DNA from 3 places in the Arthrobacter sp. BF1 genome. Region 3 is predicted to be linked to each of the others. Evidence: riboswitches for the same ligand, from Rfam matches in the RefSeq annotation. Region 3 holds a riboswitch; each other region holds the start of a gene.
The links. Region 3 has a riboswitch for S-adenosylmethionine ahead of metX (homoserine O-acetyltransferase MetX). Riboswitches for the same ligand answer to the same signal wherever they lie in the genome.
Positions count from the first base shown of each region.

Region 1: it holds a riboswitch for S-adenosylmethionine, as region 3 does, so the genes downstream of both, AC1MCD_RS12725 (aminotransferase class V-fold PLP-dependent enzyme) here and metX (homoserine O-acetyltransferase MetX) in region 3, are expected to answer to the same signal.
Region 2: it holds a riboswitch for S-adenosylmethionine, as region 3 does, so the genes downstream of both, AC1MCD_RS18355 (DUF1737 domain-containing protein) here and metX (homoserine O-acetyltransferase MetX) in region 3, are expected to answer to the same signal.

Region 1 covers NZ_CM155271.1:2,710,729-2,715,118, reverse strand. The annotation lists gene AC1MCD_RS12730 (MFS transporter) at 1-495, shown strand, start outside; gene AC1MCD_RS12725 (aminotransferase class V-fold PLP-dependent enzyme) at 518-1,948, opposite strand; SAM riboswitch class IV at 1,984-2,097, opposite strand; gene hisN (histidinol-phosphatase) at 2,254-3,066, opposite strand; gene rsgA (ribosome small subunit-dependent GTPase A) at 3,121-4,236, opposite strand; gene aroA (3-phosphoshikimate 1-carboxyvinyltransferase) at 4,220-4,390, opposite strand, start outside.
Region 2 covers NZ_CM155271.1:3,898,021-3,902,410, reverse strand. The annotation lists gene AC1MCD_RS18370 (LysR family transcriptional regulator ArgP) at 1-293, shown strand, start outside; gene AC1MCD_RS18365 (O-succinylhomoserine sulfhydrylase) at 334-1,542, opposite strand; gene AC1MCD_RS18360 (rhodanese-like domain-containing protein) at 1,543-1,953, opposite strand; gene AC1MCD_RS18355 (DUF1737 domain-containing protein) at 1,950-2,225, opposite strand; SAM riboswitch class IV at 2,239-2,353, opposite strand; gene AC1MCD_RS18350 (hypothetical protein) at 2,460-2,954, shown strand; gene opgC (OpgC domain-containing protein) at 3,073-4,390, shown strand, end outside.
Region 3 covers NZ_CM155271.1:1,437,105-1,441,494, reverse strand. The annotation lists gene AC1MCD_RS06745 (DNA glycosylase AlkZ-like family protein) at 1-324, shown strand, start outside; gene AC1MCD_RS06750 (DNA glycosylase AlkZ-like family protein) at 1-22, shown strand, start outside; gene AC1MCD_RS06740 (hypothetical protein) at 374-922, shown strand; gene metX (homoserine O-acetyltransferase MetX) at 1,074-2,189, opposite strand; SAM riboswitch class IV at 2,203-2,317, opposite strand; gene AC1MCD_RS06730 (bifunctional o-acetylhomoserine/o-acetylserine sulfhydrylase) at 2,401-3,762, opposite strand; gene AC1MCD_RS06725 (VOC family protein) at 3,968-4,390, shown strand, end outside.

The DNA of each region.
Region 1 (4,390 bases), 1.3 Mb from region 3:
GCCGCCCTCGCCCTGTTGCCCGTCAGCCTGCTGAGCATTTGCCTGTCATCGTGGTTCGGTTCACTCGCCGGCCGATACGGCCCGCGCTGGTTCATGGCCCTGGGCCCGGCCGGTGCCGGCCTCGGCTACTTCCTGATGGTGTCGTCGCAAATACCCGTCAATTACTGGAATCAGCTGCTGCCGGGAATCGTCCTCTTCGGGGCGGGGCTCTCGGCAACAGTTGCACCGCTGACCGCGGCGATACTGGGCTCGATCTCTGAGCAGCAGTCCGGCATCGGCTCGGCCGTAAACAACGCGGTTGCCAGGGTAGCGGGTCTGGTTGGCATCGCCTTCGTCGGACTCATCGCCGGGAAGCAGCTTAACCTGGACGGATTCCATCGGGTGCTGATCGCCACCGGCGTCCTCCTGGTCATCGGTGGCGCAGTCTCAGCATTGGGCATCAGAAACCCGGCCCGGATCGTGAAGCCCACAGATAGCGCCACCGCCCAGACCTAGCCGGCGAGGTCAGCCAGCGAGGTCAGTCGTCGAGGCAGGGAGCCGCGCCGGCAGTGCCTGGCGTGTTCGGGGCCCAGTGCGGGTAGGTGCGGGTGTCCTTTGCGGGCACCCAGCGGCCTGAATCAACCACGTAGTCCCAGCCGAGGCCCGTGCGGCGCAGCTGTTCGAGGCCGGTGAGCAGCCGTTCGGCGTCCTCCAGCCGGGAACCCACCCCGAAGCTGGCCCGCAGCGAACCGGAAGGGAGGCCGAGGCGTTTCAGCAGCGGGTGGGCGCAGAAGCGGCCGTCCCGCAGGCCAACGCCATGTTCTGCCGAAAGATAAGCGGCAACCAGTCCAGCGTCATAACCGGCCACCGAGAAGTTCACTACTCCGATGGTGCCGGTGCCGGGATCGGTGTCGGAGAAGATCTGGTGGACCGTCACGCCGTCGATCTTCTGCAGCCCTGCCACCAGGTAGGACCTGATGGCAGCCTCATGGGCGTGCCAGCGTTCCTGGTCCAATGACGCGATGACCTGGGTGGCGCGGGCCAGCGTGGCTGCACCCAGGACATTGGGGGAGCCGCCCTCGTGGCGGGCCGGGCCGGTGGCCCAGCTGACGCCGTCGAGCTTTGCCTCACGGACGGCGCCGCCGCCCGCCAGGTGCGGGGTGCCGGCGTCGAGCCAGTCCGTGCGCCCCACCAGGACACCGGCGCCGAACGGTGCGTAGAGCTTGTGTCCGGAGAAGGCCAGGTAGTCGACGTCGTCGGTGCTGATATTGATGCGCCGGTGCGGTGCGAGCTGGGCGGCGTCCACCACGATGCGGGCTCCGTACTCGTGGGCCAGCGCGGCGAGGGCGCGGATGGGGAGGATCTCGCCGGTCACGTTGGAGGCTCCGGTGACAGCCAGCAGGCTGACCTGGCCCTGCTGAAGTTCGGCGCGCAGGGCTGCGATGGTTCCGGCGATGGTGGGAGCGGCCACCACGCTGCGGTGCGGCACGCCCTGCCACGGCAGAAGATTGGCGTGGTGCTCGATGTCCAGGTACAGGACGTCGCCGGTGGCCTGGCCGTCCCCGTGCGGCAGGCAACCCGCCAGCAGGTTCAGCGAGTCGGTGGTGTTCCGCGTGAAAATGACGGAGTCATCCGGCCGGCCGCCCACGAAGTCCCGCACAATGTTCCGGGCGTTTTCGTAGACGGACGTGCTGATCTGTGACGCGTAGCCCGCACCGCGGTGGACGCTGGCGTAGTACGGCAGGATCTCATTGAGGTAGGCCGAGACAACGGAGAGGGCGGGGGCCGAAGCGCCGTAGTCGAGGTTGGCGTAGCGGATGTGGCCGCCCTGGATCAGCGGAGCCTGGATTTCAGCGCCGGTGACGGCGGACAGCGGTCGTCCGGCAACGGCAGCAAGTTCGCCGGTAAGTGCTGCGCTGTCTGCGGCGGCGGTGTTCTGAACGACGGGGGAGACGGTGGCAGTTGTCACGGAGACCTCACTTTAAAAGGACCCCCGGTACCGGGAATCCGCGCTTGCCGTGTCCATTGAGGACCGGCCTGGTCGTCACCCGGGGCACCCCACCGCGAATGGAGGGTTGCCGGCCAGCAAACCGGGGTTTAGCGCTGGCACTCGTGACCTGTTAAAGAGAGTAGGACATCTCCGCGGCAGCGGAAAAGCCCGGCGGAATGTTAAGACGTTTGTTACGGCTGTTTGATCATCCGCCGATTTGTCGAAGAAACGACGGCGGGCACCCCTTGCGCGGAGGCCCCGCCGTCGATCATTCGGGGATCAGGTTAAAGCAGATCGTCCAGATCCGGGTTCAGACGTTTGAGCACCTCGGAGTGCAGGATGGAGTTGGTGGCCAGCGCGTTGCCGCCGAACGGCCCGTCCTGGCCTTCCAGCGATGTAAAACGCCCGCCGGCCTCGACCACGATGGGGACGAGGGCAGCCATGTCGTAAAGGTTCAGTTCCGGCTCGCAGGCGATGTCGACGGAGCCTTCGGCCACCATGCAGTAGGACCAGAAGTCACCGTAGGCCCGGGTGCGCCAAACGTCCTCGGTCAGGCCCAGGAACTCATCCAGGTTGCCGCGTTCCTTCCAGCCGCCCAGGCTGGAATAGGACAGGGACGCATCGGCAAGGTTGGACACATTCGACACCCTGAGCCGGGTTGCTGCCGCGAGGGACTTGCCCATGTAGGCGCCGGCGCCCTTTGCGGCCCACCAGCGTTTGCCCAAGGCGGGCGCGCTGACCACACCCACCACTGGTTCGCCCTCGTCCACCAGTGCGATCAGGGTGGCCCAGACCGGGACGCCGCGGACAAAGTTCTTGGTGCCGTCGATCGGATCAATGATCCAGCGCCGGGAGCCGTGCCCGGAGCTGCCGAATTCCTCGCCGAGGACCGCGTCCCGGGGACGCGAGCGGGACAGTTGGCCGCGGATGGCCTCTTCGGCCGACTTGTCCGCATCCGTGACAGGCGTCAGGTCAGGCTTGGTCTCGATGTGCAGGTCCAGCGCCTTGAAGCGGCTCATGGTCTGGTCATCCACGGAATCGGCCAGCACATGGGCCAGGCGCAGGTCATCGTTGTAGCTCGAAGCGGGTTGGATCATGCTTCCAAACTACCGTCTAACGGCCGCAGGGTTGGGGACCTCGGCTTCCGGGCGCTAGCTGATGCTGCCCAGTTCCTTGGTTTCCTGACCCTCCAGCCGCGGGTCGGTGCCCAGCAGCCGCCGCAGCGAGGTGAGCCGGGCCGGCCCGGTGGGGCCGGCGTGCCCCTCGGCCACCCACGTGTCCAGCCCGCAATTGACGGCGGCTGCATTGTGTTTGCAGCCCCGTTCGCAGGCGTCCGTGCCCGGTTCCAAGTCCGGGAAGGACCGCAGGATCCGGTCCGGGTCCACGTGGGCCAAACCGAACGAACGGATGCCTGGGGTGTCAATGATCCAGCTTCCGGTCGGTGCGCCTGCGAGTTTCAGGGCAAGGGCCGACGACGATGTATGGCGGCCGCGGCCCGTCACAGCGTTCACGCCACCGGTAGCCCTTTCGGCGCCCGTGAGTGCGTTGACCATGGTGGACTTGCCCACGCCGGAATGCCCCAGCATCACCGTGACTTTGCCGTCGAGGTAGGCGCGGAGCTGCGACACAGCGTCAATGTCCAGCCGGGCCGAAAGGCCGTCGTCGGAGCGCGCATCGATGCCGGAGGCGGCGGAATCCGCTGTCCGGCTGATGATGACCGGAAAGTCCAGGTGCTCGTAGTTGGACAACAGTTCCGCCGGATCCTTGACGTCCGCCTTGGTGATGAGCAGCAGCGGTTCAATGCCGGCGTCGTACGCCGCCACCAGCGCGCGGTCGATGAATCCGGTGCGTGGCTCCGGATTGGCGGCGGCCACCACCACAACCAGCTGATCGGCGTTGGCCACCACAGCACGCTCGATGGGGTCCGTGTCATCGGCGCTGCGGCGCAGCAGGGTGCGGCGGTCCTGAATGCGTACCAGGCGCGCCAGGGTGTCGGGATCCCCGGAGACGTCTCCGACGAGGGACACGAAATCGCCGGCCACCACGGGGGAGCGGCGCAGTTCACGGGCTCGCGCGGCGATGATGATCCGCTCGTCGCCCGAGTCCTCGCCCACGACGGCGGTGTAGCGGCCCCGGTCCACCGTGATGATCCGGCCCGTCACGGCGTCGTCGTGGCTGGGACGGTCCTTGGTGCGGGGCCGCGAGCCTTTTTTGCTGGGCCGGATCCGGACGTCGGACTCGTCCCACGAATCAGTGCTGCGGGCCACCGCTGGAACCTTCCGTCCCGTCAGCGGGACCTGCGCCTTGGGCCACCATGTCCGCCCACATCTGCGGAAACTCCGGCATGGTTTTGGCGGTGGTCCCGATGTCCTGCACTTCAATTCCCGGTACAGCCAAGCCCAGGATGGCCCCGGCTGTGGC
Region 2 (4,390 bases), 1.8 Mb from region 3:
CCGGTTTCTTCCGCACGATGACCGGCGCGGACATGGCCGCGCCGCGCCACTATGTGCCGTCGTCGGCCGAGTTCGCACAGGCCATCCGGCTGGGACTGGGGTGGGGGCTCCTGCCTGAGCAGCACTGCCTGGCCGACCTCGGAAGTGGGGACCTCATGGAAATGGCACCAAAAAAACCGGTGGACGTGGCCCTGTACTGGCAGCGCTGGAAGATCGACTCCCCGGTGCTCAACCAGCTGACCGCCGCGGTGCGGCAGACGGCGGCCAGCCAGCTCCGCCAGCCCGCGCTCTGACCCCGGGGAACCCTTGACCGGACCCGGAGCCTGGCCGGCGTCAGACCTGCTTCAGCGCCTGTTCGAGGTCGCCGATGAGGTCGTCCACGTCCTCGAGCCCAACTGACAGCCGCACCACGCCTTCGCTGAGTCCGATCGCGGCACGCCCTTCCGGTCCCATGGCCCGGTGGGTGGTGGTGGCCGGATGGGTGATGAGGGACTTCGCATCGCCCAGGTTGTTGGAGATGTCGATGATCCGCAGGGCGTCCAGCAACGCAAAGGCAGCTTCCTTGCCGGACCGTCCACCGCTCGCTGCAAGTTCCAGCGTGAGGACCGTGCCGCCGGCCTTCATCTGTTTGGCAGCGAGCTCGTACTGCGGATGCGATCGAAGCAGCGGGTACTTGACCCAGCTGACGGCCGGCTGCTGTTCGAGCCATTCGGCGAGCCGCAGCGCGGATGCGGACGAGTGGTTCACGCGCAGGGCCATGGTCTCAAGTCCCTTGGTGAGGACCCAGGCGTTGAAGGAGGACAGTGCCGGGCCGGTGTGCCGCATGAGCTGCTTGACCGGGCCGTTGACGAACTCGGCCGTACCCAGGATGGCCCCGCCCATCACCCGGCCCTGGCCGTCGATGTGCTTGGTCCCTGAGTACACAATCACGTCCGCGCCGAACTGGCCGCAGCGTTGGAGCAGGGGAGTGGCGAAGACGTTGTCCACCACAACTGTGGCCCCGGCTGCGTGCGCCAGTTCGCTGACCGCGGCGATGTCCACGATTTCCTGCATCGGGTTGGACGGCGATTCGAAAAACACGGCGGTAGTGGGCTTTGACAAGGCTTCGCGCCACTGGTCCAGGTCCGGGCCGTCCACAAACACCGTCTCCACACCCCAGCGGGGAAGGATTTCGTTCAGGATCACAAAGCAGGAGCCGAACAGCGAGCGCGCGGCAACCACCCGGTCACCGGCAGCCAGCAGGGCACCCAGGGCGGTGAACACCGCTGACATGCCCGACGCCGTCGCGAAGCACGCCTCGGTGCCTTCGAGCAGGCGGAGACGTTCCTGGAAAGTGGCCACGGTGGGGTTGCCGTAGCGGGAGTAGACAAACCGTTCGTCCTCGCCCGTGAACGCGCGCTCGGCGGCGGCAGCCGACTCGTAGACGAAGCCTGAGTTCAGGAAGATGGGCTCCGTGGTTTCCTGGAACTGCGTGCGGTCGAGCCCGCCGCGGACCGCCTGGGTGTCGGGGCTCCAGCCGGCGGCTTCTTCGTTAAAGGTCACTTACTTGCTTCCCAGGTTGGTGGGCAGGCCGCGGTTCTTCCAGCCGTTGACCGTACGCTCGCCGTACCGGTCCGGCTCGCCTTCGAAGCCCTCCAGGACGTTGTAGGAGGTGAACCCGGCCTGCGTCGCTGCGGTGGCCGCGGCGATGGAGCGCTGGCCCGAGCGGCAGAGGAAAACCAGTTCGGTGCCGCTGTCCTCCGGCGCCTGCTCGGTGAGGTCGGTGATGAAGTCCGGGTTCGGGATGCCGCCCGGGAACGTCCAGGGAATGAACAGGGGATCGTTGTCCGTCGCCTTAGTGTCCGGGATGCCGATGTGCGCCCATTCGCCTTCGGTGCGGACATCCACCAGGATGGCGCCCTGCTCCAGCTTGGTCCACGCTTCCTGCGGCGTGAGGTCTCCGGCGTAGCTCATGCGTGGCCCTCGCCGTCGAACTCGAGGTCGCCCGCGGATTCGAGGTCGTCCACGGCGGTGGCGACGGCGGCATCCGCGCTGGCGATGGCCGCCGGCAGGATCAGTGCCTGGGCAACGATCACGGCGGTGCCGTTGAACGTGGCGGCCGGGCTGCCGTGCAGCACATAGCCCTCGGCCAGGGCGGTGGAAATCCGCTCACAGAAAGTGCGGTCGTCCGGGCCAGTGACGAGCCGGTAGGACAGTTTTTCTTCAGGGACAGGTGCGTCGGACACGACGGATCTCCTTCTTTCACGCTTGCAGCTCGAATGGGTCGATATGCCGAGTATTCACCTGAGGCACCCCGCCGCGATAGGAGGGTTGCCGACCGGCCAGTCAGGGCTTGGCGCCGGTTCTCATTACTCCCCAAAAACGTAACACCCGGCCCGCCCTGCCGCACGGCCACCGTCGTCATGTTCCGTAACCAACACGTGCTTCCATGCCCGGCAACCGGGCACGACAATCGGACCATGGGGAAAGAGCGGGGGAACCTTCTGACTGTGGCGTGGCGACGCCTCATCACCGTGGTGCTGTGTGCGGCGTTCATGATGGCGGGGCTCAGCAGTTGCCGGAACGTCTTCGCACCGCCGCCGTGCATGCCGCCCACATTCACCGTCACGCCGTCGGAAGCGAAACCCGGCGGCCGGGTGACGGTCAGCGCTCCGGACACACAGTGCGACGCGCGCTACGGCGACGGCGCGCAGGTCCAGGTGGAACTGCTGGATGCCTACGGCACCAGGGTGCTGGAAGAGCTCGCACCCATGACCGACGACGGCGGCTTCACTTTTGTGTTCACCGTCCCGGCAGGCATGTCCCCCGGGAAAGCCGGGGTCACCGCCCACCCGTACAACCTGGACTGGTGTGATGACACGGGAGTCAACAACCGGGCGGCGTTAGGGCCGCAGACCCTGGTCCTGGTTGCCTGCGCCGAACGCATGCTGCCGCTGGTCATCCAGGCCGGCTGACCCGGACTGCGCCACGTTTACTGCTCCGGGCCCGGGCTGACCTGCGAAGACAGATAGAGTTTTCGCGGGGGCACCGGCCGCCATCACGAAGCCGTCCTGGGGGAGGGTCCACACCAGCATGCCAACAGCCACCGCAGTACGTCGCGTCCGGACAGCATTCAGAAGCGTGCCGCCGGCAGTCAGCCGCGCATGCCGAGGCCTGCTTCCGGCCGCCCTCCTAGCGGCCCTGCTCCTCTTGTTCGCAGTTCTGCCTGCGGGGCCCGTCCTCGCGGCCGAGCCTGAGCCGGCGAAGGGCAAGCCGCTGCTGGGGGCTGTCCTGGAGTGGGGCGAGGACTCCGCCCAGGGTTTTGCCGGGCGGCTTGGTGCTGCACCGGCACTGCTGGGGCATGAGATCTCGCTGCCCGTGCGGCCCGGCGAGGAACAGGATATCCGCGAGTACCTGGGCCAGGCCGCCGGCCAGGGTTCCCACGCCATGCTCACCGTGCGGCCCGCCGGGGCGCTGGACCAGGTGGATGCGGCCGCCGCTGAAGCCTTCGCGGCCAAGGTGGGGGAACTGTCGGCTTCGTTCAAGGGCACCATCCTGATCCGCTTCGCGCCGGACATGAACTCAAGCTGGGTGGAGTGGGGCCAGCAGCCGGACGCCTACAGGGCAGCGTTCCGGAACGTCGCCGCAGAGTTCAAAACCAGGGACGACGCCGGCACGGTGATGGTGTGGCAGCCCTACCTTGGGCGGGACTACCCGTTTGGGCGGCACCGGAATGCTCCGGCCGCGGGGTCGGCGGGCTTCGCCCTGCTGGACACCAACGGCGATGGGCGCTGGGACAGGTCCGATGCCGCCTACGCACCGTACTATCCGGGCGATGATGCCGTGGAGTGGGTGGGGCTGACGGCTTACCACGACGACACCGGCGGCAACGCGGCCGTCAATACCGTCCCGGCTGACGGCGAGTTGTCCGCAATGCTGGCCCGGTCCGGCAATGAGGATTTCTACGCTGCCTACGCCGCCGGGCGGAATAAGCCGATGCTCCTCCAGACGGCTGCCTTCTACAGCCCAGCCGCTGGCGGCGCCGCGGAAGCTGAGATCAAGGCGTCCTGGTGGGACCAAACCCTGGACGTTGCCACCTCGGCGGAGTTCGCCCGGATCACCGCCGTCGTCTGGGACGAGCGGACCAGCACACGGGACACCGGGGTGGTCAGCATTGACTGGCGGCTGACCGGCAAGGACAGCATTGCCGGGGCAGCGGGCAAGAGGCTCGCCGAAGCCGGCCTCACCACCGGGCCGGTGACGGCTGTCAGCGGGGGCCAGCAGGCCACGCGCGCCAATTCCCTGTCCGGGGCAGCGGCCTGGAGCGTCGCCGCGGCCATGATCATCCTCCTGGTTGCCCTGTGGCAACTGCCGCGGCGGGTCGGCGCGGTGGCCGGCTGGGGCTATGGCC
Region 3 (4,390 bases):
GCCGTTCCCCGGATCGACCTGATCCAGTGCTACGACGAGTACGTAATGGGCTATTCCGCGACGCGCCACTATTTGGGCGGCAGTGCCCCGGCGTTACCCTTGGGCGGCGTGCCGATGCACGTTGTGCTGCTGGACGGGCGGATGGAAGGCTCCTGGCGGCACACCCTGTTTCCGGGCCGCTGCGAGCTGGACATCCGCCTGTTCGGTTCTTCGGATCCGGCCTCACTGCGTGGCAAGGCCGTGGAGCACGCGGTTCAACGTGCCGTGTCCCGGTACGGGGCCTTCCTGGGTATCCCGGCGGTCTGGGTGGGTTCGACGACTTAGACCGCCCCGGGGCATAAGCTGGAGAGACATATATGAGAGGCACTACACCGTGAACAGCTTGTTTTTCTGGATCATCATCCTGTCGTTCGTGATACCGATGGCGATGCGGATGTACCGGAAGTCTGTCAATAAACGGAACCAGGGGCAGGGCTTCTCCGGAGGCTACCCCGGCCAGTATCCTGGTCAGTTTCCCGGGCCGCAGAACCAGCAGCCCCGCGACGGCTACACGCAGCAGGATTACATGAGCGGCGGCTACCGAGAGATCATGAGCCCGCAGCCACTCCCGCCGGGCGAGCCGCTGCCGCCCATGCAGCCCATCCCGCCAGCGAATCAGCAGTTCCCCGGCCAGCAATTCCCGCAGTACGGGCAGCCCCAGAATGACGGACAGCCGCAGCAGTTTGGCCAGCCGGGGCAATATGGCCAGCCAGGGCAGCGGGAAGAAGCACCGAAGCCTTCTGCCCCGGCAACTCCTCCGCCGCCGTCGGCCCCGCAGGGCTACCGCGCCCGGAAGCTCGCCGAACTGGACCAGCAGTACAGTAATGGCGAGCTGGCCATGGAGGAATACATGAAACGCCGCTCGGACATCATGAACGGCTGAAGGGTCACGCCTGAACCTCTGCAGACCCGCTAGACGCAGATCGACGTCTTAGACGCAGAGCCTTATATCGACCCGGAATACCCGGGCCAGGAACACTCAGGCCAAGATCACAGGGCCAGGAACAAGCCGGGCCACCACGGGTGCGTCCGCGCTAGACCAGGAATGTGCTCCGCAGTTGGCTGCTGAGCTGGCCGATCTCGGTCAGGAAACCGTCGTGGCCGATCGGGGCCTCGATGACGTGCACATCAACGTCGCCGGGCAGGGCGTCAGCCAGTTCGCGGGACTGGGACGGGAAGTAGAGCCGGTCGCTGTCCACGGCGGCCACAAAGAACCTGGCGGTGGCGCGGCCGAGTGCCTCGTCAAGGGAGCCCCGCCCGCGCGTGACATCGTGGCTCATCAAAGCATCGGTAATCGCGATGTAACTGTTCGCGTCGAACCTGCTCACCAGCTTCTTGCCTTGGTGGTCCAGGTAGCTTTCCACCTGGTAGCGGCCGCGCTCCCCCAGCGCCGCAGCCTTGAACGGCGATTCCGGGACCTGCGCCGAGCGTCCGAACCGGCCGTCGAATTCCGCCGCGGAGCGGTACGTGATGTGCGCAATGCGCCTGGCGAGGGCGAGGCCGTCCTCGGGCAGCGGTCCGCCGTAATAGTCGCCGTCGTTGAAGTTGGTGTCCTGGCGGATGGCGAGAGTCTGCGCTTGGGCGAAGGCGATTTGTTCTGCCGTGCTCGCGGCCCCCACGGAGATGACGGCGCAGCGCTGCACCCGCTCCGGAAAGGTGACCGCCCATTCCAGGGCGCGGGCCCCTCCCATTGAACCGCCCAGCACTGCAAACCAGCTGTGGATGCCCAACTGGTCCGCCAGCCGGGCCTCGGCCGCCGTTGTGTCGCGCAGGGTGACCAGCGGAAACCGGGACCCCCAGGGCTTTCCGTCCGGGGCTTCCGACGACGGGCCGGTGGAGCCGTAGCAGCCGCCCACAATGTTGATGGAAACCACAAAGAAGCGGTCCGTGTCCACTGGCGCCCCGGGTCCGGCCAGCTGCTCCCACCAGCCGGGCTCGTCACTGTCGCCGCGCGTCACGTGTGTGCTGCCGGTCAGGGCGTGCTCAATCAGGACGGCGTTGGTGCCGTCCGCGTTCAGGGTTCCCCACGTTTCATACGCCAGGGTGACGTCCGGCAGGTAACCGCCGGCTTCGAGTTCCAGGCCACCGATGGTGGCATAGCGGACCACGCCGTTTCCGGGAGCTGCCGTTCGGGAGATGGTGATCGTCATGGAAAGGACCTCTTCTACGCGCTTGCCCGCCGTCAATTGACCGGCTGGCCAGGTCCTCACCCGGGGCACCCCACCACGGAAGAGGGTTGCCGGCCAGCAAGCCGGGGCTGTCGCTGGCACTCATGACCTGGTTCGAGTGTACGAAACAGCCCCGGCTTCTGGCTAAGCGTGTGACCGGTTATGACTTCACGGAATTGACCCGTGAAGCGGCTTACTGCTGGCTGCCCGCTGTGTCCTGCCCCGTTCCGGCGGCCCCTTCGGCGCTTTTGGCTGCCCGGAAGCCGGCTTCGAGGTCGGCGATGATGTCATTGATGTGCTCGATGCCCACGGAAAGTCGGACCAGCCCCGGCGTTACGCCGGCAATGGCCTGCTGCTCGGCCGAGAGCTGGCTGTGCGTTGTGGAGGCCGGGTGGATGACCAGCGACCGGACGTCCCCGATGTTGGCCACGTGGGAATGGAGTTCCAGGGCGTCCACGAAGCGCTTGCCTGCCTCCGCGCCGCCGGCCAGGTTGAAGCCGACTACCGCGCCGGTGCCCTTGGGCCCGTACTTGAGTCCCCGCTGGTACCACGGGCTGGACGGCAGGCCCGCGTAGGCGACCGATTCGACGTCGTCGCGCGCCTCAAGCCAGCGCGCCACTTCGACGGCGTTCGCCACGTGCCGTTCCACCCGAAGGCTCAGCGTCTCCAGCCCCTGGGCAATCAGGAAGGCATTGAACGGGGACACTGCGGAGCCCAGATCGCGAAGCAGCTGGACGCGGGCCTTCAGAATGTAGGACAGGTTGGCGCCGAGTGCTCCGTCCGCCCCAAGATCGCGGGCGTAGACAAGGCCGTTGTACGTCGGATCCGGGGTGTTGAAGCCGGGGAACCGCTCAGGGTCCTTGCCGAAGTCGAAATTGCCCGAATCCACGATCACGCCGGCGATGGCCGAGCCGTGACCGCCCAGGTACTTGGTGGCGGAGTGGACCACAATGTCCGCGCCCCATTCGAGCGGCCGGATCAGGTAGGGCGTGGACAGGGTGTTGTCCACAATCAGCGGCACACCGGCGTCGTGCGCGGCCTGCGACACGCCTTCAATGTCCAGCACGTCCTGGCGCGGATTGGAGACCACCTCGGCGAAGAAGAGCTTGGTATTGGGCTGGACGGCGTCCCGCCACTGGTCCAGGTTGTCCGGGTCCCCCACAAACGTGACGGAGATACCGAACTTCTTCAGCGTGTGCGCCAGCAGGTTATAGGTGCCGCCGTAGAGGCTCGGGCTGGCCACCACATGGTCCCCGGCTTCGGCGATGTTCAGGATGGCAAAGGTTTCCGCTGCCTGTCCGGAACTCAGCAGCAGGGCTCCCAGGCCGCCCTCCAGGCTGGCGATCCGCTGTTCCACGGCGTCCTGCGTGGGGTTGCCGATGCGCGTATAGATCGGCGCGAGTTCCGCGAGGGCGAACCGGTTGGCGGCGCTTTCCGCGCTGGGGAAGACGAACGACGTCGTCTGATAGATCGGCAGGGCGCGGGCACCGGTGGCACTGTCCGGCTCCTGTCCAGCGTGGATCTGGCGGGTTTCGAAAGACCATCCGTTCGACATTCAGGACTCCTTTGACGAGGTGTGGCACTGCACGTGTGCGTTCAGTCTAGGAAGGCTGCCTGACCGGTAACAGGATTGTGACGAAGGTGGTCGGTAGAGGGAATTCGGCGCCGGGGGGGCACAATTCCTCTCCGGGAACGAAACAAAAAACACGATAAGGGTACCCTTAGCTGAGAGGGGCATCACAAAGTGCCAAGATGATGGCATGCGCATGGATCACGTCTCTTACGCCTGTGAACAAGATGGCCTCGCTGCCACCACCGAACGTATTTCGTCTGCCCTCGGCGTTGAAGCCGTGAAGGGTGGAGTGCATCCCCGTTTCGGAACCCGGAACATGATCATTCCCCTCGCCGGCCACAAGTACCTGGAAGTTGTGGAGGTGCTGAACCACCCGGCCTCGGACAAGGCTCCCTTTGGGCAGGCTGTCCGGGCCCGCTCCGAAGCCGGCGGCGGCTGGATGGGCTGGTGCGTCGAAGTGGACGACCTCGCACCGTTCGAAGACCGCCTGGGCCGCGCCGCCGTCAACGGTAACCGCAAGTTCCCTGACGGCCGCGAACTGATCTGGAAGCAGATCGGCATCCTCGGCCTGATCGCGGACCCGCAGGTTCCTTACATGCTCAAGTGGGAA